4 regions of the Shinella sp. BE166 genome follow, and region 4 is predicted to be linked to each of the others. Evidence: predicted binding sites of a transcription regulator. Region 4 holds the regulator's gene; each other region holds the start of a gene.
The links. The regulator LexA, encoded in region 4, represses DNA repair genes until DNA is damaged. The targets are predictions, from matches to a motif close to TGTTCNNNNTGTGTTCNG.
Positions count from the first base shown of each region.

Region 1: the regulator LexA is predicted to act here: its motif matches at 3,865-3,882, upstream of dnaE (DNA polymerase III subunit alpha).
Region 2: the regulator LexA is predicted to act here: its motif matches at 3,593-3,610, upstream of J2Y63_RS19535 (PA0069 family radical SAM protein).
Region 3: the regulator LexA is predicted to act here: its motif matches at 3,083-3,100, upstream of J2Y63_RS27330 (ImuA family protein).

Region 1 is NZ_JBPEHL010000002.1:399,966-407,188, reverse strand. Features, by position in the region: gene J2Y63_RS05930 (RidA family protein) at 1-106, shown strand, start outside; gene dnaE (DNA polymerase III subunit alpha) at 107-3,601, opposite strand; gene J2Y63_RS05920 (hypothetical protein) at 3,964-4,542, shown strand; gene J2Y63_RS05915 (ABC transporter ATP-binding protein) at 4,564-5,250, opposite strand; gene J2Y63_RS05910 (lipoprotein-releasing ABC transporter permease subunit) at 5,263-6,570, opposite strand; gene proS (proline--tRNA ligase) at 6,606-7,223, opposite strand, start outside.
Region 2 is NZ_JBPEHL010000007.1:274,256-281,478, forward strand. Features, by position in the region: gene J2Y63_RS19510 (tetratricopeptide repeat protein) at 1-455, shown strand, start outside; gene J2Y63_RS19515 (4-(cytidine 5'-diphospho)-2-C-methyl-D-erythritol kinase) at 460-1,359, shown strand; gene moaB (molybdenum cofactor biosynthesis protein B) at 1,346-1,894, shown strand; gene J2Y63_RS19525 (calcium-binding protein) at 1,973-2,965, shown strand; gene J2Y63_RS19530 (glycosyl transferase) at 2,962-3,495, opposite strand; gene J2Y63_RS19535 (PA0069 family radical SAM protein) at 3,668-4,825, shown strand; gene J2Y63_RS19540 (ribonuclease HII) at 4,975-5,643, shown strand; gene J2Y63_RS19545 (hypothetical protein) at 5,749-5,925, shown strand; gene J2Y63_RS19550 (hypothetical protein) at 6,123-6,299, shown strand; gene J2Y63_RS19555 (hypothetical protein) at 6,492-6,668, shown strand; gene J2Y63_RS19560 (F0F1 ATP synthase subunit B) at 6,796-7,223, opposite strand, start outside.
Region 3 is NZ_JBPEHL010000015.1:17,153-24,375, forward strand. Features, by position in the region: gene dinB (DNA polymerase IV) at 1-874, opposite strand, end outside; gene J2Y63_RS27325 (ATP-dependent helicase) at 876-2,942, opposite strand; gene J2Y63_RS27330 (ImuA family protein) at 3,150-3,908, shown strand; gene J2Y63_RS27335 (Y-family DNA polymerase) at 3,826-5,340, shown strand; gene J2Y63_RS27340 (error-prone DNA polymerase) at 5,337-7,223, shown strand, end outside.
Region 4 is NZ_JBPEHL010000006.1:311,331-318,553, forward strand. Features, by position in the region: gene lpxB (lipid-A-disaccharide synthase) at 1-253, shown strand, start outside; gene gltA (citrate synthase) at 285-1,574, opposite strand; gene J2Y63_RS17870 (ComEC/Rec2 family competence protein) at 1,882-4,350, shown strand; gene lexA (transcriptional repressor LexA) at 4,331-5,050, opposite strand; gene J2Y63_RS17880 (molybdopterin molybdotransferase MoeA) at 5,160-6,383, opposite strand; gene moaC (cyclic pyranopterin monophosphate synthase MoaC) at 6,383-6,877, opposite strand; gene trpC (indole-3-glycerol phosphate synthase TrpC) at 6,877-7,223, opposite strand, start outside.

The sequences.
Region 1 (7,223 bases), on a different contig from region 4:
CTTCAACACGAAGCCCTACCCGAACTGGACCGCCATCGGCGTCAACTGGCTTGCCGGTTTCGACTTCGAGATCAAGGTCATCGCCCGCATCCCGACGGCGAAGTAACTAGACCAGCTCCACATCCAGCACGCCCGGTGCGGAGCGCATGGCAGCAGCGATTTCGGGGGAGATGCGGAAACGCTCGTTGAGCTCGACCTCGATTTCGCGCTGGCCATTGTCCTTGATGACGATGAACGAGACCAGCCCGTCGCCCTTGGTGTTCAAGTGGGCGGCGATGGAGCGCAACGGGCCGGAATCGCGCACATAGACGCGCAGCGCCTTCTGGGTCTGGAGCGATTCCTCCTCCAGCGAGCGCAGCGTCTGGATGCGCAGGCCGATGCCTTCCGGACGTTCCTCCGCCTGCACGGTCATCACCAGCGATTTGCCGGCCTCCAGCAGGTCGCGGTACTGGTTGAGCATTTCGGAAAACAGCACCGCCTCGAACTGGCCGGACGAATCGGAGAAGGCGACGATGCCCATCTTGTTGCCAGTACGGGTCTTGCGCTCCTGCTTGGAGGTCACCGTGCCGGCAAGGCGGCCGGCGGTGGCGCCGCGCTTCACGGCGATGGCGAAATCGGCGAAGGTCTGCACCCGCATCTTGGAGAGGATCGGCGCATAGGTGTCGAGCGGGTGGGCCGAGAGGAAGAAGCCGAGCACCTGGAACTCGCGGTGCAGCTTTTCGGACGCAAGCCACGGCGTGTAGGACGGCAGTGTGATCACCTCCGGCCCGGTCGCAGCGCCCATGCCGAAAATGTCGCCCTGCCCGCTGTTCTTGTCTTCCTGCGCGCGCTGCGCGTAACCGAGCATGCGGTCGAGGCCGGCGACCATGGCGGCGCGGTCATGGCCGAAACAATCGAAGGCGCCGGCGACGATCAGGCTTTCGAAGACGCGGCGGTTGACGAATTTCGGGTCGATGCGCAGGCAGAAGTCTTCCAGGCTCTTGAACGGCGTGTCGCCGCGCACCTGAACGATGTGCTGCACGGCCGCCTCGCCCACGCCCTTGATGGCGGCGAGCGCGTAGTAGATGCGGTTCTCGCCGGTCTCGAAATGAGCAAACGAGGTCTGCACGGAAGGCGGGATGACCGCGATGGCGAGACGCCCGGCATCCTGCCGGAAATCGTTCAGCTTGTCCGTGTTGGACATATCGTAGGTCATCGACGCGGCCAAAAACTCGACCGGGTAATGCGCCTTCAGATAGGCCGTCTGGTAGGAAACGATGGCGTAGGCGGCGGCGTGCGACTTGTTGAAGCCGTAGTTGGCGAACTTGGCCAAGAGGTCGAAGATCAGGTCGGACTGCGGCTTCGACACGCCGTTCTTCACGGCGCCGTCGACGAAGCGGGCGCGCTGCTTGTCCATCTCCTCCTTGATCTTCTTGCCCATAGCGCGGCGCAGAAGATCGGCTTCGCCGAGCGAATAGCCGGACAGGACCTGGGCGATCTGCATCACCTGTTCCTGGTAGACGATGACGCCCTGCGTCTCCTTCAGCAGATGGTCGATCATCGGATGGATCGACTCGATCTCCTCCTCGCCGTGTTTGCGGGCGTTGTAGACCGGGATGTTCTCCATCGGACCCGGGCGGTAGAGCGCCACGAGCGCGATGATATCCTCGATGCAGTCGGGCCGCATGCCGATCAGCGCCTTGCGCATGCCGGCACTTTCCACCTGGAACACGCCGACCGTCTCGCCGCGCGACAGCATCTCGTAGGTCGGCTGGTCGTCCAACGGCAGACTTTCGAGCTTCACCTCGACATCGAGCTTGCGGATGAAATCGACCGCTGTCTTCAGAACGGTCAGCGTCTTCAGGCCGAGGAAGTCGAACTTGACGAGGCCGGCCTGTTCCACCCATTTCATGTTGAACTGGGTGACCGGCATGTCGGAGCGCGGATCGCGGTACATCGGCACGAGCTGCGACAGCGGCCGGTCGCCGATCACGATACCGGCGGCGTGCGTCGAGGCGTGGCGGTATAGGCCCTCGATCTTCTGGGCGATATCGAGCAGGCGCGCGACGACGGGCTCCTTCTCCGCTTCTTCCTGCAACTTCGGCTCTTCCTCGATCGCCTTGGAGAGCGGCGTCGGGTTGGCCGGGTTGTTGGGCACGAGCTTGCAGATCTTGTCGACCTGGCCGTAGGGCATTTCCAGCACGCGGCCGACGTCGCGCAGCGCCGCACGCGCCTGCAGCGAACCGAAAGTGATGATCTGCGCCACCTGCTCGCGGCCGTATTTCTGCTGCACGTAGCGGATCACCTCTTCGCGGCGGTCCTGGCAGAAGTCGATGTCGAAGTCGGGCATCGAGACACGTTCCGGGTTGAGGAAGCGTTCGAAGAGCAGCGAGAAGCGCAGCGGATCAACGTCGGTGATCGTCAGCGCGTAGGCGACGAGCGAACCAGCACCCGAGCCGCGGCCAGGTCCGACGGGAATATTCTGCTGCTTGGCCCATTTGATGAAGTCGGCAACGATGAGGAAGTAGCCGGGGAACTTCATGCGCTCGATGACGCTGAGCTCGAAATCCAGCCGCTCGCGATAATCCTGCTCGGTATAACCCGGCGTCAGGCCGAGCAGTTCCATGCGGCTTTCAAGGCCCTCCACGGACTGGCGGCGCAGTTCTGCCGATTCGGCGCGGTCCGCCTCCTCCGGATCGTCCGTCGCACCCGTGAAGCGCGGCAGGATGGGGCTGCATGTCTTCAACACGAAGGAGCAGCGCCGGGCGATCTCGACCGTGTTCTCCAAAGCCTCCGGCAGGTCGGCAAAGAGCTTCGCCATCTCCTTGCGGCTCTTCAGATAGTGGTCGGGCGACAGGCGGAAACGGTTGTCGTCCGAGACCATGGCATTGTGCGCCACCGCCATCAGCGCGTCATGCGCATCATAATCATCGGGCGCCGGGAAGAACGGCTCGTTGGTGGCGACCAGCGGCACGTCTTCCGCATAGGCAAGCTCGACCATGCGGCGCTCGTGCTGCTTGTCGTAGCGCCCGTGGCGTTGCAGCTCGATATAGAGCCGGTCGCCGAAGACGCGCTTCAGCGCATGAAGACGCGCGCGCGCCACCGCCGGCTGGCCGGCGAGGATGGCCATGTCGACCGGGCCGCCATGCGCACCAGTGAGCGCGATCAGCCCGTCCATGCCCGCTTCCAGCCAGCTATAGGCGATGCGGATCGACTGGTTGCCTTCGCCGCCGAGATAGGCGCGGCTGACGATCTCGACGAGACGCGCATAACCGGCATCGGTCGCGGCAAGGAGCACGATCGACGGCAGCTTCACGAGTTGCGCCTGTCCGCCGCGCCGCTCGCCGTCGCCCTCGTCTTCCATGTCGATCGACAGCTGGCAGCCGATCAGCGGCTGGATGCCGTCGCCGATCGCCTTCTGCGAAAATTCCAGCGCGGCGAACAGGTTGTTCGTGTCGGTGATGGCGATCGCCGGCTGCTGGTCGGACATCGCCTTGCCGATGATCTTCTTGATCGGCAAGGCGCCCTCGAGCAGCGAAAAGGCCGAATGCACGCGCAAATGCACGAATTGCGGCGTCTCGGCCACCGTGCCGCCATCCGTCTTCCGAGCTTCGTCCGCCATGCGTATCTTCCTTCCGGTCAAGGCAGGAAGCTTAAACGGATTCGCACCGGCCTCGTCCAGAAGGTTATTGCCGTTACACCCGATTTCCACGCGCGAGCACGCGTGGGCGAGATGCGATCGGCTTCAAAGAATGAAATGCAGGCCGTCAAATTCCGAAGAGGATGACGGAGAAGGTGGCGACGAACATGGCCATGGAGGTGAATGCAGCAAGATCACGAAGAAAATCGGTCATTGTGGCTCCCTTTCCTTTTATGTTGTCACTTTGTTCTATTCTTGTTCTCATGTCAACAGCTTTCCACAGGCCCTCTGGACCGGCGTTCGAAGGCGCAATATGGTCGCCTCGCTCACATGGAGGAAAAGAGATGAAGTCGTTGATTGCCGCCCTTCTGCTTTCGGCCAGCCTGGCTGCCCCTGCCGCCGCCGCGGATTTCCCGGCCGAGCGCATCATGGCCATGGCGAGCGGCGACTGGAACAAGGACGGCACGCCGGACCTCGCCCTGGTGGCAACGCCGGGCGACGACAGCGGAGACGACAACGGGCTCTACATTTACGTCGCCAAGCCGGAGGAAAACCGGCTGACGCTGGCGCTTGCCCTGCCCAGGACGGTCTGGGGCAACCTTACCATGTTCGGCCAGGAGCCGGAGCTGGCGGCGCTCGCCAATGGCTCCTTCACGCTCACCACGAAAAACGATTCGATCGGCCGCGACCGTTGGCGCCAGACGCTGACGATCGCCCACCGCAATTTCGATTTCATCGTCGCGGGCTACACCTATTCGTCCTACGACACGCTCGACACGGACGCCGTCAGCGATTGCGACCTCAACGTCCTAACCGGCAAGGGCAAGGCGCTCGGCCAGCCTATCACCGGCAAGGCGCAATTCGTGTTGCTGAAGGACTGGAACGACGAGATCGCCCGCTCGATCTGCGGGCTGGACAATTAATCAACGGCCTGGAGGGCTAAATCAGGCGAGCTCGCGCACGAGGCCGTCCTCGATCGTCACGCGGCGATCCATCAGGCCGGCGAGCTCGTGGTTGTGCGTGGCGATGAGCGCCGCAAGGCCCGACTGGCGGGCGAGCGCTTCCAGCGCCTCGAAGACGTAGCCGGCGGTTTCCGGGTCGAGGTTGCCGGTCGGCTCGTCGGCCAGCAGCAGAAGCGGCGCATTGGCGACGGCACGCGCGATGGCGACGCGCTGCTGCTCGCCGCCGGAGAGTTCCGACGGGCGGTGCTCGGCGCGATGGCCGATGCGCATATAGTCGAGCAGCTGGGCGGCGCGTTCGCGCGCCTCCGCCTTGGTGAGGCCGCCGATGAGCTGCGGCATCATGATGTTTTCCAGCGCGCTGAATTCCGGCAGCAGATGGTGGAACTGGTAGACGAAGCCGATCTCGTTGCGGCGGATCGTCGTGCGCTCCTCATCGGCAAGCTCGGCGCAGGAATGACCGTTGACGAAAACCTCGCCGACATCCGGCTTTTCGAGCAGGCCCGCAATGTGCAAGAGGGTCGACTTGCCGGTGCCGGAGGGTGCCACGAGCGCGACGGTCTCGCCGCTCTTCAGCGTGAAATCGGCGCCTTTCAGGATCGTCAGCAGGGTCTCGCCCTGGCCGTAGTGCCGTTCGATGCCCCTGAGTTCCAGTGCGTTGCGCGCGTTCATGGCGTTCTGTTCCTATTCGTACCGCAGGGCCTGGACGGGATCGAGCTTGGAGGCGCGCCAGGCGGGGAAGATGGTCGCAAGGAACGAGAGCGCCAGCGCCATGACGATGACCGTGACCGTCTCGCCGGCATTCATGTCGGCCGGCAGCTGGCTCAGGAAGTAGAGTTCCGGGTTGAACAGCGTCGTGCCTGAAATCCACGAGAAGAACTGGCGGATCGATTCGACGTTCAAACAGACGACGACGCCGAGCGCGACGCCGGCAAAGGTGCCGACCGTGCCGATCGCCGCCCCCGTCATGAAGAAGATGCGCATGATGGCACCGGACGTGGCGCCCATGGTGCGCAGGATCGCGATGTCGCTGCCCTTGTCCTTCACCAGCATGATGAGGCCGGAGATGATGTTGAGCGCGGCGACGAGCACGATCAGCGTCAGGATCATGAACATGACGTTGCGCTCGACCTGAAGCGCTGAGAAGAAGGTGCGGTTGCGCTGGCGCCAGTCCGTTATGTAGATCTGCCGCCCGGCCGCCGCCTCGATCGGCTGGCGCAACTCGTCGACCGCATCGGGATTGGTGACGAAAAGCTCGATCGACTGCACGATGCCTTCAGCGTTGAAGTAGAGCTGCGCTTCTTCAAGCGGCATGTAGATGATCGAGGCGTCGTATTCCGACATGCCGATCTCGAAGATCGCCGAGACGGTGTAGGTCTTGACGCGCGGATTGACGCCGAGCGGCGTCACGTCGCCTTCGGGCGCAACGAGCGTGATCTGGCCGCCGGCGCTCAAGCCGAGTTGTTCGGCCATGCGCGAGCCGATCGCCACGCCGCTGCCGGAGGCGAAGCCGACGAGGTCGCCTTCCTTGAAATTGTCCGAGACGGCCTTCATCTTCGCGAGATCATCGGCACGGATGCCGCGCACTAGCGCGCCCGTGCCCGCCCCGGCGGTACCGGAGGCCAGCGTCTGGCCCTCGACGAGCGGGATCGCCATGGTGACGCCCGCGACGGCGGAAAGGCGCTCGGCGAGTGCGGCATAGTCGTTCAGCGGCGTATCGATCGGCTGGATGATCATGTGGCCGTTGATGCCGAGGATGCGCGAGATCAGCTCCGTGCGAAAGCCGTTCATGACGGCCATGACGATGATGAGCGTGGCGACGCCCAGCATGATGCCTATGAAGGAGAAGCCGGCGATGACCGATATGAAGGCTTCCTTGCGCCGGGAGCGCAGGTAGCGCCAGGCGACCATCCGCTCGAAAGCGGAGAACGGGCGGTTTTTCTTGTAGGCTTGAGCCCCGGTTGCAGATGCACCGCTCGCTGCGTCAGCCATGGTCCCTCCCGTTGCCCCGGCGCCGGCACGCCGCATCAGTTACCGGACGTCAGGCGGTTGATCGCCGCCTCGATGGTCAGCGTCTCGCGCGCACCGGTCTTGCGGTCCTTGATCTCGACTTCGCCGTTGGCGACGCCGCGCGGGCCGGCAATGACCTGCACCGGCGCGCCGATGAGGTCGGCCGTTGCGAACTTGGCGCCCGCCCGCTCGTCCTTGTCGTCATAGAGCACGTCGATGCCGGCCTTCAGCAGTTCGGCGTAGATCTTTTCGCAGGCCGCATCGCAGGCGTCGTCGCCGGACTTCATGTTGATGACGATCGCCTCGAAGGGGGCGACGGCCTTCGGCCAGATGATGCCGTTCTCGTCATGGGACGCTTCGATGATCGCCGGCACGAGGCGCGTCGGGCCGATGCCGTAGGAGCCCATGTGCACGATGTGCTCCTTGCCGTCCGGGCCCTGTACCTTGGCGCCCATGGCTTCGGAATATTTCGTGCCGAAATAGAAGATGTGGCCGACTTCGATGCCGCGAGCGGACAGGCGCTCGCCTTCCGCAACCGCCTCGAAGGCGGCGGCGTCATGCATTTCGGAGGTCGCGGCGTAGCGCGAGGTCCACTTGTCGAAGATTGCCTTCAGGCCTGCGACGTCCTCGAAGTT
Region 2 (7,223 bases), on a different contig from region 4:
AGCCGCAGGTGCTGAACTATCTCGGCTATTCTTGGGTGGACATGAACATCAACCTCGACGAGGGGCTGGACATGATCCGCCGCGCCGTCAGCATCAAGCCTGACGACGGTTATATCGTCGACTCGCTCGGCTGGGCCTATTATCGCCTCAACCGCTTTACCGACGCCGTGGCGGAACTGGAGCGTGCGGCGGAGCTCAAGGCCGGCGATCCGACGATCAACGACCATCTGGGCGATGCCTACTGGCGCGTCGGCCGCAAGCTGGAAGCCACCTTCCAGTGGAACCGCGCGCTCGGCCTGAAGCCGGAAGAGGCAGAAATCCCGAAGATCAAGCTGAAGATCGAGAACGGCCTGCCGGAGCTCAAGAAGACCGAGCCGGCCTCGGCGGAAGCCAAGGACGAAAAGCCGGTGCAGAACCCCTCGCCGGAAGGCACGGCGGTCGACCGCAAGTCCTGACCGCATGCCTGACGCCGACCCGCTCTCGGGCTTCGCCGTCCTTGAACGGGCGCCGGCCAAGATCAACCTCGCGCTCGCCGTCGTCGGCCAGCGCGAGGATGGCTATCATCTCCTCGAAAGCCTCGTGACCTTCACCGCCTATGGCGACCGCATCGGCCTGTCGCCGGCGGCGGAGGATCGCTTCACGCTGTCCGGCCGCTTTGGCGAGGCGCTTGCGGCCGATGGCGACAATCTCGTTACCCGCGCGCGCGACCGGCTGCGGGCCGCGCTGGCGAAGCATGGGCAGGCCGCCCCGCCCGTGCACATCCACCTTGAAAAGAACCTGCCCATCGCATCGGGCATCGGCGGCGGATCGGCGGATGCGGCGGCGACCCTGCGCGGGCTTCTGGCACTCTGGCAGGCAGACCTGCCGAAGAACGAGCGCGACGCCATCGCTATCGGCCTCGGCGCAGACGTGCCGATGTGCCTCGTCGGCCAGCCGCTGATGGCCCGCGGCGTCGGGGACAGCATCACGCCGCTGACCATGCCGTCCATGCCGATCGTGCTCGCCAATCCCATGGTCGGCGTCTCGACACCGGCGGTCTTCAAGGCGCTCGCCTCAAAACACAATCCACCCTTCGTTCCCGTCACAGGCCGTGAAGGCTGGGTGAGCCTGCTTTTGCGGCTGCGCAACGACCTCGAACCCCCTGCCCGCCAGCTCTGCCCCGAGATCGCCTCACTTTCGGAGAGCCTCTCGGCCACCGGCGCGGATCTCGTGCGCATGTCCGGTTCCGGCGCCACATGCTTCGCGCTATACCCATCCGATGACGCCGCCCAAGCCGCAGCCGCGGCGCTTGGCAGGCGGCACCCGCAGTGGTTTTTCGCCGCCACGCGCACGATTGGAGCGACCCATGGCACGCATTGACGAGACAAGGCCCTTCATCCCGGTCGGCATCGCCGTGCTCACCGTCTCCGATACCCGCACGCCCGACACGGACCGCTCCGGCGATACGCTCGTCGCCCGCATCGCCGAGGCCGGCCACCGGCTCGCCGCCCGCGCCATCGTGACGGACGACGTCGCCGAAATCCGTGCGACGGTGGAGGCCTGGACGCGCGACGAGGCGATCGACGTGGTCATTACCACCGGCGGCACGGGCTTTACCGGCCGCGACGTGACGCCGGAGGCGCTGGAGCCGATCTTCGAAAAACGCATGGACGGCTTTTCCGAGGTCTTCCACCGCATCTCCTACGACAAGATCGGCACGTCGACGATCCAGTCGCGCGCGACCGGCGGCGTCACCAATGCCACCTTCATCTTCGTGCTGCCGGGCTCGCCGGGCGCCTGCAAGGACGCCTGGGACGGCATTTTGAAGGCGCAGCTCGACTATCGCCACATGCCCTGCAACTTCGTGGAGATCATGCCGCGCCTCGACGAGCACCTGAAGCGCACCGCCGGCTGACCTGTTCCATAGGGCACTGCGCGCGCCTGCATCGCCACCTATGACTTTCCCAGCAATCGAAAAGTTGAGGAGAGACCAATGGGACGCACGATCAACGGCACCAACCGCGCAGACCGCTTCGTACAGGGCAGCAGCTTCGACAATGTCGAAGTGACGATTTTTGCGCGCGGCGGCAACGACACCATCATCCTCAACCGCACCGACGATTTCGGCGGCCGCAACCAGGTGGATGCCGGCGCCGGAAACGACAGCGTCGTCAACATGAAGGAAGACGGCAGCGTCATCCTGCTCGGCGCGGGCAACGACACCTATGTCGGCACCGGCTTCGGCTCCTTCGTCAACGAGCGCGCCGACATCGTCAAGGCCGGCGCCGGCAACGACAAGATCGCCGTCAGCACCTTCAAGAGCAGCTATTTCGGCGAAGGCGGCAACGACCGTTTCTTCTCCGTCGGCGAGCAGAACACCTTTCATGGCGGCTCGGGCGTCGATTCGATCAGCTATCTCCCGCGCGACGACGACAATGTGGTCGGCGGAACCGGCGTCGGCATCGATCTCGGCAACGGCCTGGCGCAGACCGGCTCCAACCGCTTCGAACGCCTGATCAGCATCGAGAATGCCGAAGGCACCAATGCCGGCGACATTCTCTTCGGCTCCAGCGTCTCAAACCTCCTGAAGGGCCTTGGCGGCGACGACCAGATCGCCGGGCGCGGCGGCAACGACGTGCTTACCGGCGGCCGCGGCATGGACCTGTTGCAGGGCGACAGCGGCGCCGACCGCTTCGACTTCAACGGCGTATTCGAATCAGCGGTAGGCGCGCGGCGCGACGTCATCCTCGATTTCACTGGCGGCGAAGGCGACAAGATCGACCTGCGCGACATCGACGCCAATGCCGGCCGCGGCGGCAACCAGGCCTTCGCCTTCATCGGCGGCAACGACTTTTCCGGCAATGCCGGCGAGCTTCGTGTCCAGGGCGGCTTGGTGTCCGGCGACGTCAACGGCGACGGCCAGGCCGATTTCGAGATCGAGGTCCGCGGGCTGGACGGCCTCTTCCGCAGCGATTTCCTGCTTTAATCCGCGATCTCGGCCCGCATGGCCTTCACCACCCAGGCGGGCACGATCTCGGCGACCAGCTTTCGCACGCCGGAACGGCCCGCCATGTCGGCGAGCGCCATGCCGGTGCGCACGGTCGCCGATGCCTGGCGCTTGCTGACGAGATACCCCTGCTCCAGCGGCGCGGCGCGGCGCGCAAACCGCTTGAAGAACGGCCGGCGATGGTTGCGCGAGCCAAGAAAACGCGCCGGGTTCTTGTTGATCGACACATGATCGACGATGGCATCGACCCAGCCGGCCAGCGGGCGCGCGCCCGGCTCCAGCAGCAGCAGCCAGTCGCCGCGGGCGGAGCGCACGACATCCTTCATGTCCCAGCTCGTCAGGAACCGGCAGCCAGCCGCATCCGCCACCTTGGCCGAGCCGTCGCGCGAGCCGTGGTCGAGCACGATCACGTCGCGCACGATGCCCTGCACGGCGCCCGTCACCAGCGCCGACAACGTCTGCGCAAGCTCGGCCTCGTTGTCGCGGCATTCCAGGATGATTGTCAGCATTCCTTTGCAATACCGCATTGCAGCATGGATTTCCACCGCCCCCACCCCGCCATGTTCCGGCATGGTTAGAAAGCATGGTTAGCGGCGCGGGGAATTTTGTTCTTGCATTGTTCTCGTTTCGGCGATAGGAATATAGTCATTGGAACGGGGGTCTGCCCCGCCGGAGACAGCCATGAACGATCTTGCCGATCTCAGGCAGGGCGCCCTCGCGCCCGGCCACACGAAAGACGTTGCCGAGGCGCTGATGGCACAGACGGGCATGCGCGTCGATGGGGACCGCCGGCGCGGCCGCGGGGCCGGGCTCAACTTCACCGGCCGGTTCGAGCCGGTGACGCGCGAGACCGTCGACGACGGCTGGCAGACGCTGGAGGAGCTTCCGCCCTTCCGCACCGAGGTGCAGGTGGAAAAGCCGCGCACCATCATCACCAGCAACGATTCGCCCGACATTCCCTTCGACCGCTCGATCAATCCCTATCGCGGTTGCGAGCACGGCTGCATCTATTGTTTCGCCCGGCCGACCCATGCCTTCATGGGCCTCTCCGCCGGCCTCGATTTCGAGGCGAAGCTGTTTGCCAAGCCGGATGCGCCGAAACTCTTGGAGCGCGAGCTTTCCAAGCCCGGCTACAAGCCGCGGGTCATCGCGATCGGCACCAACACCGATCCGTACCAGCCGATCGAGAAGGAATGGCGCATCATGCGCCAGATCCTCGAAGTGCTGGATGCCGCCAATCATCCGGTGTCGATCGTCACCAAGTCGGCGCTGGTCATGCGCGACATCGACATCCTCGGCCGCATGGCGGCGCGCGGCCTTGCCTGGGCCGGCATCTCGGTCACCACGCTCGACCGCAAGCTGGCGCGCACCATGGAGCCGCGCGCCGCGACCCCGCCGCGCCGGCTGGAAGCCATTCGCGCGCTGTCAGAGGCCGGCATCCCGGTCGCCATCATGATGGCGCCGATCATTCCCGGCCTGAACGATCACGAGATCGAGCGTGTACTCGATTCGGGCAAGGCGGCCGGCGCCTGCGAGGCGAGCTATGTGCTGCTCCGCCTGCCGCTGGAAGTAAGCCCGCTCTTCCGCGACTGGCTGCTGCGCCATTATCCGGACCGCTACCGCCACGTCATGTCGCTGGTGCGCTCGATGCGTGGCGGCAAGGATTACGACGCGGAATTCGGCAAGCGCATGAAGGGCGCCGGTCCCTATGCCTGGCAGATCGCCCGCCGCTTCGAAATGGCGGCGAAGCGGCTGGAGTTGACCCGCACCCGCCGCAGCCTCGCCAGCGACCAGTTCGTGCCGCCTTCGGGCAGCGGTGTGCAGCTCTCGCTGCTTTAGCTGTACCCCGGGTGTTCCCGGATCGCGCGAAAACGACATTCGACCGGGCATTCGTGCCCGGCATCATCTTCCGGCCCGTCTTCCCCGGGCGTGCCGGTTGTTCCTCCGGCATCCGCCTCCTGCCGGGGGACTTGCAGGGAATCGGACGGATGTGCGAGGTTCGCCGCATGTCCCGTCCCGCATCCTCCGATTCCCGCCTTCTTTTCGACCTGCCCGAAGGGCCGGATTTCCTGATGGAGCTTGCCGCCCGCAAGCGCGGCCTCTGGCCGGTCGCCGGCACGGACGAGGCGGGCCGCGGCCCGCTCGCCGGCCCCGTCGTCGCGGCCGCCGTGGTGCTCGATCCGGACAATATTCCGGAGGGGCTGAACGATTCCAAGCAGCTGAGCGCCGCGAAGCGCGAGCAGCTCTTCACGCTCATCATGCAATCGGCCTTCGTCTCCGTCGCCTCCAGCTGTTCGCGCCGCATCGACGTCATCGACATCCGCAAGGCAAGCCTGGATGCCATGCGCCGCGCCGTCGCCGGGCTCGAAGTCGCCCCGAATCTCGTGCTGGCGGACGGCCGCGACGTACCGCCTGGCCTCGCCTGCGAAGGCCGCGCCGTCGTCAAGGGCGATGCCCGCTCGGTCTCCATCGCCGCCGCCTCGATCGTCGCCAAGGTCATGCGCGACCGCATGATGGCGCGTGCGGAAGCCACCTTCCCGGGCTACGGCTTCGCCCTCCACGCCGGCTATGCCACCGAGGTCCACCGCAAAGCCATCCAGGCCATCGGCCCCTGCCGCCTGCACCGCATGAGTTTTCGCCCGCTCAAGCAGGAATAGCCCCGCCCTGTTCCATCCGGAACAGCGCACATCTCAGCGATATGGGAAAGTCTGATCACTGGATGAGAGAGGCTCATCCCTCACAGAGATCAGGAGAGACCCCCCATGCGCAAGATCATCGTTTCCGCCACCATCGCCCTCGTCGCCGCCGTTTCCTTCGCCGCCCCCTCGCAGGCCGGTTACTACAGCTACGGCTACAAGCCGCATTGCTTCGTCAAGAAGATCCATTCCTACGACTACTACGGCAACCTGATCGTCAAGAAGATCAAGATCTGCAAGTAAGCGTCACGCCCCACTGACCTCCCCGAGGGCCCGGATGTTCCCCTGCATCCGGGTCTTTTGCCGTCCGCCGAAAAGCAAAAAGGCCGGAGCAATCCGGCCCTGTTCCACCCGGAACAGCGGGCATCTCAGCGATATGGGAAAGTCTGATCACTGGATGAGAGAGGCTCATCCCCAACCAAAGATCAGGAGAGACCCCCATGCGCAAGATCATCGTTTCCGCCACTGTCGCCCTCGTCGCCGCTGTTTGCTTCGCCGCCCCGTCGCAGGCCGGCTACTACAGCTATGGCTACAAGCCGCATTGCTTCGTCAAGAAGATCCACTCCTACGACTACTACGGCAACCTGATCGTCAAGAAGATCAAGATCTGCAAGTAAACGTCGCCCACTGACCTCCCCGAAGGCCCGATGTTCCCCTGCATCCGGGCCTTTTGCCGTCCGCCAAAAAGCAAAAAAGCCGGATTGCTCCGGCCCTGTTCCGTCCGGAACAGCGGGCGGTCGGGTGATGTGGGAAAGTCCGATCACTGGATGAGAGAGGCTCATCCCTCACAGAGATCAGGAGAGACCCCCATGCGCAAGATCATCGTTTCCGCCACCGTCGCCCTCGTAGCCGCCGTTTCCTTCGCCGCCCCGTCGCAGGCCGGTTACTACAGCTACGGCTACAAGCCGCATTGCTTCCTCAAGAAGATCCATTCCTACGACTACTACGGCAACCTGATCGTCAAGAAGATCAAGATCTGCAAGTAAGCGTCACGCCCCACTGACCTCCCCGAAGGCCCGGATGTTCCCCTGCATCCGGGCCTTTTGCCTGTGGCCCAAACAGCAAAAAGGCCGGATTGCTCCGGCCTTTTTCATATCATGCTGTGAAAAGACCTCAGTTGAGGCGGGTCTTCACTTCGCTGATGGCGTTGTCGAAGAGTGCCTTGCCGGTGGCCGCATCGGCCTTGGCGGCGATGACCTTTTCGGCGGCGGCGACTGCGAGGTCGACGGCGGCGGCGCGCACGGCGTTGATCGCGTCGGCTTCCGCCTGCTTGATCTTCTGCTCGGAGAGCACCGTGCGGCGGGCGACGTATTCCTCGGTCTTCTGCTTGGCTTCCGCGGTCAAAAGGCTCGCTTCGCGTTCAGCGGCGGCGACGATGCTGGCGGCTTCCGCCTCGGCATCCTTGCGCTTGCGCTGGTATTCGGCGAGCAGGTGCTGGGCTTCCTCGCGAAGGCGCTTGGCTTCCGCCAGCTCGTTCTGGATCTTTTCCGCGCGGGCGTCGAGGCCCTTGGCCATCATGCCCGGAACCTTGAGGTAGGCGA
Region 3 (7,223 bases), on a different contig from region 4:
TCACCGTCCGCCCATGGAGGCCCTTGGCCTCGCAATGGCGCCAGACCTTGGCGGCGAGCGGTGTGATTTCGGCGCGGGCGGCGTCGAGATCGACGATATCGACCATGAAGGTGTCCTCGGCGCCAACGGACTTGCGCGGCCGATCCGGTTGCACGGCCCGGTTATCGATGCCGCGGGAGATGTTGTAGTACCAAGTGCCGGACTTCCCGAAGTGCTCCTGCAGCCAGGAGAGCGATTGTGCCTTGAGGTCGGCACCAGTCAGGATGCCGAGCCGTTCCATCTTGGCGGCCGTCGCCGGGCCTACACCATGGAATTTCTTGACCGCGAGCGCTTCAACAAACGGCGGACCGTTCTTGGGCGAAATTACTGCTTGGCCATTGGGTTTGTTGAGATCCGACGCCATCTTGGCCAGGAATTTACAATAGGAGATGCCGGCGGATGCGTTGAGGCCGGTGACCTCCTTGATCCGCGCCCGGATGATCGTCGCGATCTCGGTGGCGAATGAAATGCCCTGCTTGTTTTGGGTCACGTCCAGATAGGCTTCGTCCAAGGACAGCGGTTCGATCAGGTCCGTGTGTTCGGCAAAAATCTCCCGGATTTGCGCGGAGACAGCGCGATAGATATCGAAGCGCGGCGGCACGAAGACGAGATCCGGGCAGCGCCGCTTGGCGGTTACGGACGGAAGGGCGGACCGAACGCCGAAGGCGCGCGCCTCGTAGCTCGCCGCCGCGACGACGCCGCGCGCCGCTGAACCGCCGACAGCAACTGGCTTACCGCGAAGCTCGGGATTGTCGCGCTGTTCGACCGACGCATAGAAAGCATCCATGTCGACATGGATGATCTTCCTTGTCGGGGTGTCGCCGCCTGTGCTCATCTCACTTCCACATCGACCGCATGCGTTCCCGGACGTCCACGCGAATCTGGTTTGCGCTTCGTTCACTGGTCGCGGCCGAGACCTTCGGCCAGGTTGCCGTCTCGAAATACTGCAAGAGCGTGGCCGGCACGAAGCGGGTCCGCGACGCATAGACGTGTCGGTCGCCCGTGGCAGATTGGCCATGCGTGAAGAAGCGCTGGGGCGTAACCAAAGTGAGGTTGTCGCGCGCTCGGGTCATGCCGACATAGAGCAACCGGCGCTCCTCTTCGAGTTCCGCGGTCGTACCGGCGCCGAGATCGGACGGAATGCAGCCGTCGACGACGTTGAGCATGAACACCGCGCGCCACTCCTGTCCCTTGGCCGAATGGATCGTCGAGAGGATCAGATAGTCCTCGTCCAGCAGCGGCACCCCGGCCTGGTCGCTGGTGGCATCGGGCGGGTCCAAGGTCAATTCGGTCAAGAAGCGCTCGCGGCTCGCATAGCCGCTGGCGATCTGTTCGAGCTGGATGAGATCGTCCTTTCGGGTATCGGCATCCTCATGGATGCGATCGAGATGAGGCTCGTACCACATCCGCACGGTACCGATCTCCGCCGGCCAACCTGCCTCGGCTTTCCGCAGGGCGGTGACCAGCATCACGAAAGCCGGCCAATCGTCGCCCGTCTTGGCCGGTGGCGGGATTTCGGCCAGCGATTGCAGCGGCTCCGGATCGGCCGCGATCGTGTCAAGGATCTTGCCGGCGGTTTGCGGCCCGATGCCGGGCAGCAGTTTAAGCACCCGGAAGCCTGAAACCCGATCGCGCGGGTTTTGCGTAAACCGCAGGACCGCCAGCAAATCCTTGACGTGGGCCGCGTCCAAGAACTTCAAGCCGCCGAATTTCGCAAAGGGGATGTTTCGCCGGGTGAGCTCGATTTCCAGTGCGCTGCTGTGGCTGGAGGTGCGAAACAGCACGGCCTGCTGCTTCAGGCAGACGCCGACCTCGCGATTGGCGAGCACCTGCTCGACGATATAGGCGGCCTGATCGACCTCATCCTTGACGGTGACGAGCATCGGTCGCTGTTCCGACGCGCGGTCGGTCCACAGGTTTTTGGTGTACCTCTCACGGGCCAATTCGATGACGGCATTGGCCGCGGCCAGGATCGGCTGCGTCGAGCGATAGTTGCGGTCGAGCGTGATGACGTCGGCAGGCTTCGGTGAGAATTCCTGCGGGAAATCCAGGATGTTGCGGATGGTTGCCGCACGAAAGGAATAGATAGACTGTGCATCGTCGCCGACGACGGTCAGGCCACGGCCGCCGGGCGCCAGCGACATGAGGATCGACGCCTGCAGGCGATTGGTGTCTTGGTATTCGTCGACGAGGATGTGGTCGAAGCGCTTGCCGACATCCTCGGCCAGCTCCGGCTCGGAAACCATCTGTGCCCAGTAGAGCAGTAGATCGTCGTAATCCAGCACGTTCTGTGCCTGCTTGGCCTCGGTGTAGGCGGCGAAGAGCTGCTTCAGTTCCTCTTCCCATTCGAGCACCCAGGGGTAGGCGGACTTCAGAACCTCCCTGATCGAGACCTGCGAATTGACCACCCGCGAATAGATCGCGATGCACGTCCCCTTCGTGGGAAACCGGCTCTGCTTGGCGGAAAAGCCCAGTTCGTGCCGAACCAGGTTCATAAGATCCGCGGAATCCTCGCGGTCATGGATGGTAAAATCGACATTGAGGCCGATCTGCTCGGCATACATGCGCAGCAATCGCGCGCCGATCCCGTGAAACGTGCCGGCCCAAGCCAACGCGTCCGTCATGATCGCGGCGTTGTCGCCGAGGACCTGGCGGCAGATGCGCTGCACGCGGCGCGCCATCTCGGACGCGGCGCGCCGCGAAAAGGTCATCAGCAGGATGCGGCGCGGATCGGCGCCGTTGACGATCAGATGCGCGACGCGGTGGGCCAGCGTGTTGGTTTTGCCGCTGCCTGCGCCGGCAATGATCAGCAGCGGGCCGCCGATCTGTCCGTTCGAAAGGCCCACGCCGTGCTCGACCGCCGCGCGCTGGCCATCGTTCAGTTTCTCCAGGTAAGCCGCCATTTGTCCCCAGACACCCTAAGAAAATTTTCCTGCACCTCCGATCCCTGGATATCTCCTTGATGCGGCTAAGGGATTCGTTTCAACCACTTAGCCCAAGTGCGATTTCCGGATCGGAGGCCCGATTGACTCATTTCATCAAACGGAACAAATAATGAACATATCAGCTTGAAGAACGGCTGAAAACCCTGAAGGAGCAACAATTCTGCCGTGGCCACCCATGCCCTCAATCCTGTGCTTGCGGAACTGCGAGAGCGTATTGGCCGCCTCGAAGGCGGCGCGCAACGCGCAAGGCAGACGCTTCCGTTCGGTGTCCCCGACATCGACCGGGCGCTGCCGGGAGGAGGGCTGGCTTTCGGGGCGTTGCATGAGGTTGCCGGCGGCGGGGGTGGCACGGTCGACGGTGCGGCCGCGGCGCTGTTTTCTGCCGGTGTTGCCGCCCGAACGAAGGGCAAGGTGTTGTGGTGCATGACGCGCCAGGATTTGTTTTTCCCGGCGATTTCGCAGGCGGGGCTTCACCCGGATCGCGTCGTCTGGTGCGAGAGCGATCGGGAAGAGGAGGTGCTGTCGGCCATGGAGGAGGGGCTCACTTTCGGCGGCCTATCCTGCGTCGTCGGCGAACTGGTCCGCCTGCCGATGACCGCCTCGCGGCGCCTGCAGCTCGCGGCGGAGAAGACCGGCAGCATGGGGATCGTGCTCCGGCGCTGGCGGCGGCAGAACGAGGCGTCGGACTATGGACAGCCGACGGCCTCGACGACGCGCTGGCGCATCAGCACGTTGCCGTCGGAACGATTGCCGGTGGCCGGCGTCGGGAGGGCGCGCTGGCTGGCGGAACTGATGCGGGTCAAAGCGGGCGAATGCGCAGAATTTGAAATTGGAGCCCCCGATGCCACGGGTCGTATCTGTCTACTTCCCACATCTGGCGACCGAGCGGATCAGACGACGCGCTGGCGAAGCCTTGCCGGCTGAAAAGCCGCTCGTCGTGATCGCCCGGCGCGGATCGAAGCGCTGGATCTCGGCTGCCGATCCCGCAGCCTTGAAACTCGGCCTGCGCGTCGGCATGCCGGCGAGCAAGGCGCAGGCCATGGTTGCCGATCTCCTGATGGTCGACGCAGCGCCGGCCGAGGATGCAGCCGCGCTTGAGCGGCTGGCGCTCTGGGCGCTCCGGCAATATAGCCCGGTCGTCGCCGTCGACGGGACCGACGGCCTGGTGATCGATACAGAAGGCGCGGACCACCTCCAGGGCGGCGAGGATCTCCTCCTCTCCGGCCTCGTCAATCGGCTGCGTGGTCATGGCCTGACGGCAAGAGCCGCCGTCTCGGATACCTGGGGCGCTTCGCATGCCATCACCCGTTTGATCTCCGCGGAGACGACCGTCGTGCCAGTCGGAAACGTCGCGAAAGCCGTGACCGACCTGCCAATCCTCGCCTTGCGGCTTCCGGCCGAGACAATCCAGGGCCTCCGGGTTCTTGGCATCGACACGGTCGGTCAGCTCTCCGCCATGCCGCGCGCACCGCTCACCCTGCGCCTCGGCCCGGAACCTGCGCGCCGGCTCGACCAGTTGTTCGGCCGGGTGGCCGAGCCGATCGAGCCGATCCGGACGCCGGAGCTGGTCGAGGTGGCAAAGAATTTTGCGGAGCCGATCGGCGCGCCGGAGACCATCGGCAAATATGTCCGGCGGCTGGTCGGGCAGCTCGCCGCCAAGCTCGCGGAGAACGGCCTTGGCGCGCGGCGCTGCGATCTCGTCATCCACCGCGTCGACAACACCTGCCAGCACTTGCGCGCCGGCCTCGCCAAGCCGGTGCGCGATCCGGCGCGCCTGTCCAAGCTGCTGTGCGATCGCATCGAGAAAATCGATCCCGGTTTCGGCATCGAGAAGCTGGTGCTCGTCGCCATCTTCGCCGAGCCTCTGGAGGAGCGGCAGGTGGTCTCCTCGCTGATCGAGGAGGAGATTGTCGATATCACGCCCCTCGTCGATATTCTCGGCAATCGTGGTCACCGGTTATTCCGGGTCGCGCCTGTGGCCTCCGATGTGCCGGAACGCTCTGTGCGGCGCATTCCCGCGACCGCGCCCGATATCGGCCAGACCTGGGCCAACAAGTGGCCGCGGCCATCGCGGCTGCTGGCAGACCCCGAGCGGATCGACGTCATGGCGCTCCTGCCGGACCAGCCGCCGGCGGTGTTCACCTGGCGCGGCAAGCGCCGGAAAGTCGTGCGCGCCGACGGCCCGGAGCGGATTTTCGGGGAATGGTGGCGCCGGCCACGCGAGTACCAGGCGGTGAGGGACTATTTTGTGGTCGAGGATGAGCTTGGCGAGCGCTACTGGGTCTATCGTGCCGGTGACGGCATCGATCTGGAGACCGGTTCGCATCTGTGGTTCGTGCATGGGGTGTTCGGATGACGCGCTATGCCGAACTGCAGGTCACGACGCATTTCAGCTTCTTGCGCGGGGCTTCCAGCGCTGACGAGCTGTTCACGGCCGCAGCCGCGCTGGGCATCGATGCACTCGGCATTGTCGATCGTAACAGTCTCGCCGGCATTGTGCGCGCCTGGGAGGCAGCCAAGGCAACCGGCGTGCGCCTCGTCGTCGGATGCCGGCTCGATCTCACAGACGGCATGTCGATCCTCGTCTATCCTATAGACCGACCCGCCTATTCGCGGCTGACGCGGCTGCTGTCCCTCGGCAAGGCGCGCGGCGGCAAGGGCAATTGCTTGATCGATTTTGCCGATGTCGCCGAACACGCTGACGGCATGATCGGCGTGCTCGTGCCGGACGAAGCCGATGAGACCTGCGCCGTCCAGCTTCGCAAGATGGCTGAACTGTTCAGCGACCGGGCCTACGTCAGCCTATGCCTGCGCCGCCGGCCGAACGACCGTCTGCGCCTGCACGGCATCGCCGCCATGGCCACGCGCTTCAAAGTTCGTACTGTGGTCACCAACGATGTGCTGTTTCACGAACCGAGCCGGCGCCAGCTCCAGGATGTCGTGACCTGTATCCGCACCCGCACCACCATCGACGATGTCGGCTTTGACCGGGAGCGTCACGCCGACAGATATCTGAAGGCGCCGGAGGAGATGCATCGGCTCTTTGCCGAATATCCGGAAGCGCTCGCCCGCGGCCGGGAGATCGTCGAACGCTGCAGCTTCGACCTTTCCGAGCTGCAATACCAATACCCGGAAGAGGCCATCGTTCCCGGTCTCGACCCGCAACAATCGCTGGTCAAGTTTGCCTGGGAAGGGGCCGAGGGCCGATATCCGGAAGGCGTGCCGGACAAGGTCAGAAAATCCCTGCAGGACGAGCTCGAACTGATCCGGACGATGAACTATGCGCCGTATTTTCTCACGGTCTATTCGATCGTCCGTTTTGCGCGCTCGAAAGGGATCCTTTGCCAAGGCCGGGGCTCGGCCGCCAACTCCGCCGTCTGCTATTGCCTCGGTGTCACCTCTATCGACCCCGACACCAACGACTTGCTCTTCGAGCGTTTCATCAGCCAAGAGAGGGACGAACCGCCGGATATCGACGTCGATTTCGAGCATGAGCGGCGCGAGGAGGTCATCCAGTGGATCTACGAGACCTATGGTCGAAGCCGAGCCGCTCTCTGTGCCACCGTCACTCGCTACCGGGCCAAGGGGGCTTTGAGGGATGTGGGAAAGGCGCTCGGCCTGCCGGAAGACATGATCGGCCAGTTGTCATCCGGGGTCTGGGGTTGGTCCGAAGGCGTTTCGGAACGTCAGCTGCGGGAAAACAACCTCAACGCCGCCGACTATCGGCTGAAGTTGACGCTGGAGCTAGCGCACCAACTGATGGGCACGCCGCGTCATCTTGGCCAACATCCAGGCGGCTTCGTGCTGACCCGGGACCGGCTCGACAATCTCGTGCCGATCGAGCCGGCGCGCATGGATGATCGCCAGGTGATCGAATGGGACAAGGACGACATCGAGGCGCTGAAGTTCATGAAGGTGGACGTACTGGCGCTCGGCATGTTGACCTGCATGGCCAAGGCTTTTGCCCTGATGCGGGACCACAAGGGTGAGGAGCGCGACCTCGCTTCGATCCCGGCCGAAGATCCACGGACCTACGCGATGATCCGCAAGGCCGATACGCTCGGCACCTTCCAGATCGAAAGCCGGGCGCAGATGTCGATGCTGCCGCGCCTGAAGCCGCGCACATTTTACGACCTTGTCATTCAGGTGGCGATCGTGCGGCCCGGCCCGATCCAGGGCGACATGGTCCATCCCTATCTCCGCCGCCGCGAGGGTAAGGAGCCGGTCGAATACCCGACA
Region 4 (7,223 bases):
GGTCTGGACCGCGGCGATCCCCAACATCATCGCCGACTATGCCGTTGTGCCGGAATATCTTAATGACATGGTACGCCCCGGTGCTCTCGCGCGCTGGTTCGAGCGGCTTTCCGCCGACACGATCGAGCGCCGCGCCATGCTGGAGGGATATGACCTCGTCTACGAGCGCATGCAGACCGAGCGCCCGCCCGGCGAGACCGGCGCGGCCGTCATCCTCGATCTCCTCGCAACAAAAAAGCCCGGTCGAAAATGACCGGGCTTTTTCCTGTGGTTCTGCCGAAAAATCAGCGCTTGGAAACCGGCAAGTAATCGCGCTTCGGTTCGCCGATATAGAGCTGGCGCGGGCGGCCGATGCGCTGTTCCGGGTCTTCGATCATCTCGTTCCACTGGGCGATCCAGCCGACCGTGCGGGCGAGCGCGAAGAGCACGGTGAACATGGTGGTGGGGAAGCCCAGCGCCTTCAGCGTGATGCCGGAGTAGAAGTCGATGTTCGGGTAGAGCTTCTTCTCGATGAAATACTCGTCGGTCAGCGCGATGCGCTCGAGCTCCATCGCGACTTCCAGCATCGGATCGTCCTTGATGCCGAGCTCGCCGAGAACCTCGTGCGTCGTCTTCTGCATGATGCGGGCGCGCGGGTCGTAGTTCTTGTAGACGCGGTGGCCGAAGCCCATCAGGCGGAACGGGTCGTTCTTGTCCTTGGCCTTGGCGACATATTCCGGAATGCGCTCGACCGAGCCGATTTCCGCCAGCATGTTGAGCGCCGCTTCATTGGCGCCGCCATGCGCCGGGCCCCAGAGGCAGGCGATGCCGGCCGCGATGCAGGCGAACGGGTTGGCGCCCGAAGAGCCGGCGAGGCGAACGGTCGAGGTCGAGGCGTTCTGCTCATGGTCGGCATGCAGGATGAAGATGCGGTCCATGGCGCGCGCCAGAACCGGGTTCACCACATAGTCCTCGCAGGGCACGGCAAAACACATGCGCAGGAAGTTCGAGGCGTAGTCGAGGTCGTTCTTCGGGTAAACGAAGGGCTGGCCGATATGGTACTTGTAGGCCATGGCGGCGATCGTCGGCATCTTGGCGATCATGCGCAGCGAGGCGACCATGCGCTGGTGCGGATCGGTGATGTCGGTCGAGTCGTGGTAGAAGGCCGACAGCGCGCCGACACAGCCGCACATGACGGCCATCGGATGCGCATCGCGGCGGAAGCCGGTGAAGAAGCGGCTCATCTGCTCGTGCACCATGGTGTGGTGCGTGACGCGGTAGTCGAAGTCGTCCTTCTGGGTCTTGGTCGGCAGTTCGCCGTACAACAGAAGGTAGCACACTTCGAGGAAGTCGCCGTGTTCGGCAAGCTGCTCGATCGGGTAGCCGCGGTGCAGGAGCACGCCTTCGTCGCCGTCGATATAGGTGATCTTCGATTCGCACGAGGCGGTGGAGGTGAAGCCGGGATCGTAGGTGAAGGCGCCGGTATTCTTGTACAGCGTGCCGATGTCGATCACATCGGGACCGATCGTGCCGGATCGCGTCGGCAGCTCGACCGACTTGCCACCGAACGATACATCCGCGATTGTTCCTGTCATAACGATCCTCCGTTGTTTCAAATGGTGGCACAGTTTCGTGCCGCACCATGAACATGCTCGTTTTGCTAGCCCATTTACGATGCGCTGCCAAGCGATACCAAAGGCAAATTGTGCATTGCGATAACGGGCTTTCCGGCAACGCAATATCTACCCTTTCCGGCAAGTTGCAAGCAACTTCTGAGGGTGGTTTTCGCGTTGCGGAGGGCGCATGCTTTCTGTTTGGCTTAGTATTAATTAACCCTACTTTTGATTGAAGATTCTCGCGCCGGGTTGCATAATCGCCAGGGGAACCGGCGGGGCCGAGTGCATGGCCAGGATCGACATCGCGGAGAAGCAGGCGGCGCGCGAGGCAGAGGCCTGGGGCGTCGCGCGGGCTGGCGATTCGCTGCCGATACCGGCTCTGCCCGCGCGCCGTCGCGGGGCCACGCTTGCCGCCTATGCGCGCGCCGTCGGCCGGGTTCGGGAAAGCCTTGCCGGCCAGAGAATTGATGCCGCCTTCGCCGAGGAGCGGGCGCACGGCCACTTCTTCCTGTTCGTGCCGGTCTTCCTCGGCATCGGCGCTGCATTGTGGTTTGCCGCCGCTACCGATCCACCAATTTATGCCCTGCTGCTTCTTGCCTGCGTTACGTTCTGGCCCGCTTGGCGGCTGCGGTATCGGGAGGACTGGGTGGCGCTCGCTGCGGGTGCCGCTTTTCTCGTTCCCGTGGGCATGCTGCTTGCAGCCATGGAAAGTGCGCGGCTCGATACGGTCATCCTGGATACTCCAGTCACAACGCAGATCAGTGGCCGGGTACTGTCACGCGAAAGCGATGAGCGGGGCGCGATCCGCTACCGTATCGCACTGGAGGCAACGCGCGATCCGGTGTTGAAGCGGCCGCCCGGCGTCGTCACGCTGCTTGCCCGCAGCCGTCATGAGCCGATCGCGATCGGCGCGGGCATAACGGGGCGTGCGCGCCTCGGACCGCCGTCCGGCCCGGCCTTGGCGGGCCTCAACGATTTCGCCTTCGATGCCTATTTCGCCGGCACCGGCGCTGTTGGCTATTTTTACAGCGCGCCTAAAGCTGTTGCGGCCGGAGAGGCGAAGCTGGAAGGGCGGGTTCGGCAAGAGATCGCGCGCTGGCGCAACAACCTGACCGAGCATATTCGGGGCCGCATCGGCGGCGATGCGGGGGCGATCGCCGCGGCACTGGTGACGGCGGAACAGCGGGCGATCGGCGCGGACACGGTCGAGGCGCTTCGGCAGGCGGGGCTTGCGCATGTGCTGGCCATTTCCGGGCTGAATATGGTGCTAGCGGCCGGCACCTTCCTCGTCGGTGCGCGCATGCTGATGGCGCTGATCCCGGGCTTTTCCGAGCGCTATGCGGCCAAGAAGATCGCCGCCGTCGGCGCGCTCATCATGGTGACGCTCTATATTCTCGTCTCGGGCGGCGCGCTCTCGGCGGTACGATCGTGGATCATGATCTGCGTCATGCTTGTCGCCGTGCTCTTCGGGCGATCGGCCATCAGCCTGCGCAATGTCGCGCTCTCGGCGATCCTCATCCTGCTGGTGACGCCGTCGGCCGTCACCAATCCCGGTTTCCAGATGTCCTATGCGGCGACATTGGGGCTTGTCGCGGGCTACGCGGCCTGGCGCGAGCGGCCGATGCGGCGGGAGAGCCGGGGAGGGCCGTTGCAATTGTTCGGCGGTTCGCTCGGCCGCTTTTTCGGCGGGCTCATGCTCTCCTCGCTGATCGGCGGTTTTTCCACGCTGATCTATTCCATCGGCCATTTTCATCGCATCCCCGCCTATGGCCTCGCGGGCAACCTTCTGGCGATGCCGGTGATCAGCACGATCGTCATGCCCTTCGGCCTCATCGCCGTGCTGCTGATGCCGTTCGGCCTCGATGCCATCCCCTTCGCGATCATGGGCAAGGGCATCGAATGGATGATCGCGCTTTCGACCTGGGTCGCAAGCTGGAAAGGCGAAATCGTCACCGGTCAGATTCCGCAGTCCGCTTTCCTGCTGATCGGTCTCGGTGGCGGCCTGGCCTGCATCCTGCGCACCCGGCTGCGCCATGCCGGCACGCTGCTCGTCGCGCTCGGGATCGTCATAGCTTGCTGGCCAGACGCACGCCGTGCGCCGGAAGTGCTGGTCTCGGAAGACGGCCGTCTCGTGGCGATCCGGCGGGGTGAAACCGTTGCGACCAATCGCGCAAGGCCGCCGGATTTCATCTATGCGCAATGGCGGCGCGCTCTGCGGCTCGGCGATCTCGTCAAGCCGGAGATGCGCAAGAGCGAAGGGCTGACGGTAGAGGATGCCGCCGCACCCGCTGAAGGGACTGAAAAGCAGAGGAAACCGCGCCGCAAGGCGGACCGGCAGAAGGCAAAGGACGCCATGGCATCCGCCCTGGCGGAGGCTGGAAAAGGCACGGGCTTCATCTGCGAAACAAAGGCATTCTGCGCTGCGGTTTCGCCGAGCGGCTGGCGGATCGTCACGCTGGAAGACCTCGCCTTCCTCGGAACCGCCTGCGATGCCGCCGATCTCGTCGTCGTGCCGCAGGCCCTGCGGCTGGAGGCATGCCGCTCCGGAGCCCGGCTGATGACGGCCCGCCATCTGCGGCGCACAGGCGCCCTGGAAATCCAGCCCGGCGCCGAAAAGGCCCCTTCAACACTTTCTGAAGCCGAGATCACGCCCGCCGTCGAAACTCTCGACCGGCCCTGGTCCCGCCACCGCACCTATGATTGGCGCAGCGGCACCTTCGAGGCCGAGACGGCGCTCAATGATAGCGGCGAATGAGGCCGACGAGCTTGCCCTGGATCTTGACGCGGTCCGGGCCGAAAATGCGGGTCTCGTAGGCCGGGTTTGCGGCTTCGAGCGCAATGGAGGCGCCCTTGCGGCGGAAGCGCTTCAGCGTCGCCTCCTCGTCGTCGACGAGTGCCACGATGATCTCGCCCGGATTGGCGGTGGTGGCGTTGCGGATGATCACGGTGTCGCCGTCGAGAATGCCGGCCTCGATCATCGAGTCGCCCTTGACCTCCAGCGCATAATGATCGCCGTTGCCGACCATTTCGGCCGGCACCATGATTTCATGGGTGTTGTTCTGGATGGCGGAGATCGGCACGCCGGCGGCGATGCGTCCCATGACCGGCACGGAGACCGAAGACGACATGTCCGCTTGCGGCGTGCGCTGCACGGGGGCGGCCGGCACCGGCTGCTTGCCGCGGCTGCCCTCGATGACGGCCGGCGAAAAACCGCGACGCGGCTGGAGGCTCGGCGAATAGGCTTCGGGAAGCTTGATCACTTCCAGCGCCCGCGCCCGGTTGGGCAGGCGGCGGATGAAGCCGCGCTCCTCCAGCGCCGTGATGAGGCGATGGATGCCGGACTTGGAGGCGAGGTCGAGCGCATCCTTCATCTCGTCGAAGGAGGGAGGAATACCGGACTCCTTCATCCGTTCATGAATGAACAGGAGAAGTTCCTGTTGTTTCCGCGTGAGCATGGCCCCTCCACCGAGAATCTTGAAACAATCCAGAATCGTGAAACAAATCCAGAACAGACACTATCTGTTCCATATGTGTTCCGCAAGGCCTTGGAAATAATAATATTGTTCAGGCGGAGGGTTCGCGCAGGAGGAGTACTTCGCAAGTATCGCCTTCTGGCACGGCCGGGGCGTGCGGCGGGCGGATCAGCAGGCCTTCCGATTCGGCGAAGACCTTCATCATCGACGAATCCTGCTTGCCGAAGGGGGTGACGCGCAGATCGCCGGCCGGTCCCCGCGCTATGCGGGCGCGGATATAGTCCTGCCGCTGGTCGTTTTCCTTGAGCGGCACGGCGGCGACGGCCGGGTGCCGGCGGTTTTTCGCGGGCAGGCGGGCGAGGCGGCGCACCAGCGGCTCCAGGAAGAGCAGCGAGCAGACGAGGCTTGAGACCGGGTTGCCGGGCAGGCCCAGCACCTGGATATCCCCCAGCCGGCCGACCATCAGCGGCTTTCCCGGCCGCATGGCGATGCGCCAGAAATCGAGTTCCATGCCGGCCTCGCCGAGCACCGGCTGCACGAGGTCGAAATCGCCGACGGAGGCGCCGCCGAGCGTCACGAGCACGTCGATGTCGAGTGTCAGTGCGTTGCGCACGGCCGCCAGGATCGCCTGCTTGTCGTCGCCGACGATGCCGAGGTCGATCACCTCCGCGCCGGCCGCCCGGGCGAGCGCCGAAACGCCGTAGGTGTTGGAGGCGATGATCTGGCTGGCGCCGGGCGGTGTTCCGGGCGGGACGAGCTCGTCGCCGGTCGCAAGCACCGCGATTCGGGGGCGGGCGTAGACGGCAAGTGTCGGATGGTTCATCGCGGCGGCGACGGTCAGGCGGCCGGCATCGAGCACGGCGCCGGCCTTCAGCACGGTCTCGCCTTCGGAAAAATCCTGCCCGCGCGGGCGCACATGGCGGCCTTTTGGCGTGAGGAAGGTCGTGCGGATGCGGCCGTCGTCCAGCTTCTCCGCATCTTCCTGCAGAAGCACGGTATCGGCGAAGGCGGGCAACGGGGCGCCCGTGAAGATGCGTACGGCCTCGCCGGGGCCGGCAGAGCCTTCGAAGGCGTGGCCGGCGGAGGAGAGGCCGACGACCTTCAGGATGGCGCCGAGCGTCGCGATATCCGCGTGGCGGACGGCGTAGCCGTCCATGGCGGAATTGTCGAAGGGCGGCTGGGTCAGGCGTGCGGCGATGTCTTCGGCGAGGACGCGACCTTGCGCTTCATGCAGGGAAACCGTCTCCGTCCGCTGTGTCGGCTTGGCCCGGGAAAGCAGGCGGTCGAGGGCATCGGCGACGGGGAGGAGCGACATCAGGCGTTTGCCCGCTTGTAGTCGCCGGAGCGGCCGCCGGATTTTTCGACGAGCCGGATGCCGCCGATCTCCATTTCGCGGTCGGCGGCTTTCGCCATGTCGTAGATGGTGAGGCAGGCGACGCTGACGGCGGTGAGCGCCTCCATTTCCACGCCGGTGCGGCCGGTGAGCTTCGCCATGGCCTCGACGCGCAGGCCGGGCAGCGCATGGTCCTCGCGGATTTCGACGGCGACCTTGGTGAGCATCAGCGGGTGGCAGAGGGGGATGAGGCTCGACGTCTGCTTGGCGGCCATGATGCCGGCAAGGCGGGCCGTGCCAATCACGTCGCCCTTCTTGGCGTCACCCTTGAGGATGAGGTCCAGCGTCGCGGGTGCCATCCGGATGAAACCTTCGGCAACGGCGATGCGCACCGTCTCGGCCTTGTCGCCGACATCCACCATGTTGGCTTCGCCGGAGGCATCGATATGGGTCAGCGTGGCGGCCTTTTCGGCCATCATTCGGCCGCCAGCATGCCGGCGGAACCGGTCAGCAATTCGCGGGTGGCGGCGGCCACGTCGTCCTTGCGCATCAGGCTTTCGCCGACGAGGAAGGTGGAGATGCCCACCTTGCCGAGGCGTTCACAATCCGCATGGGTGAAGATGCCGCTTTCGCCGATGAGCAGGCGGTCGTCGGGCACCATGCCGGCGAGCTTTTCCGACACGGCGAGGTCGACCTCGAAGGTCCGCAGGTTGCGGTTGTTGATGCCGACGAGCTTGGATTTCAGCCTGAGCGCCCGTTCCATCTCCGGTTCGTCGTGCACTTCGATCAGCACGTCCATGCCGAGCGAGAACGCGGCATCCT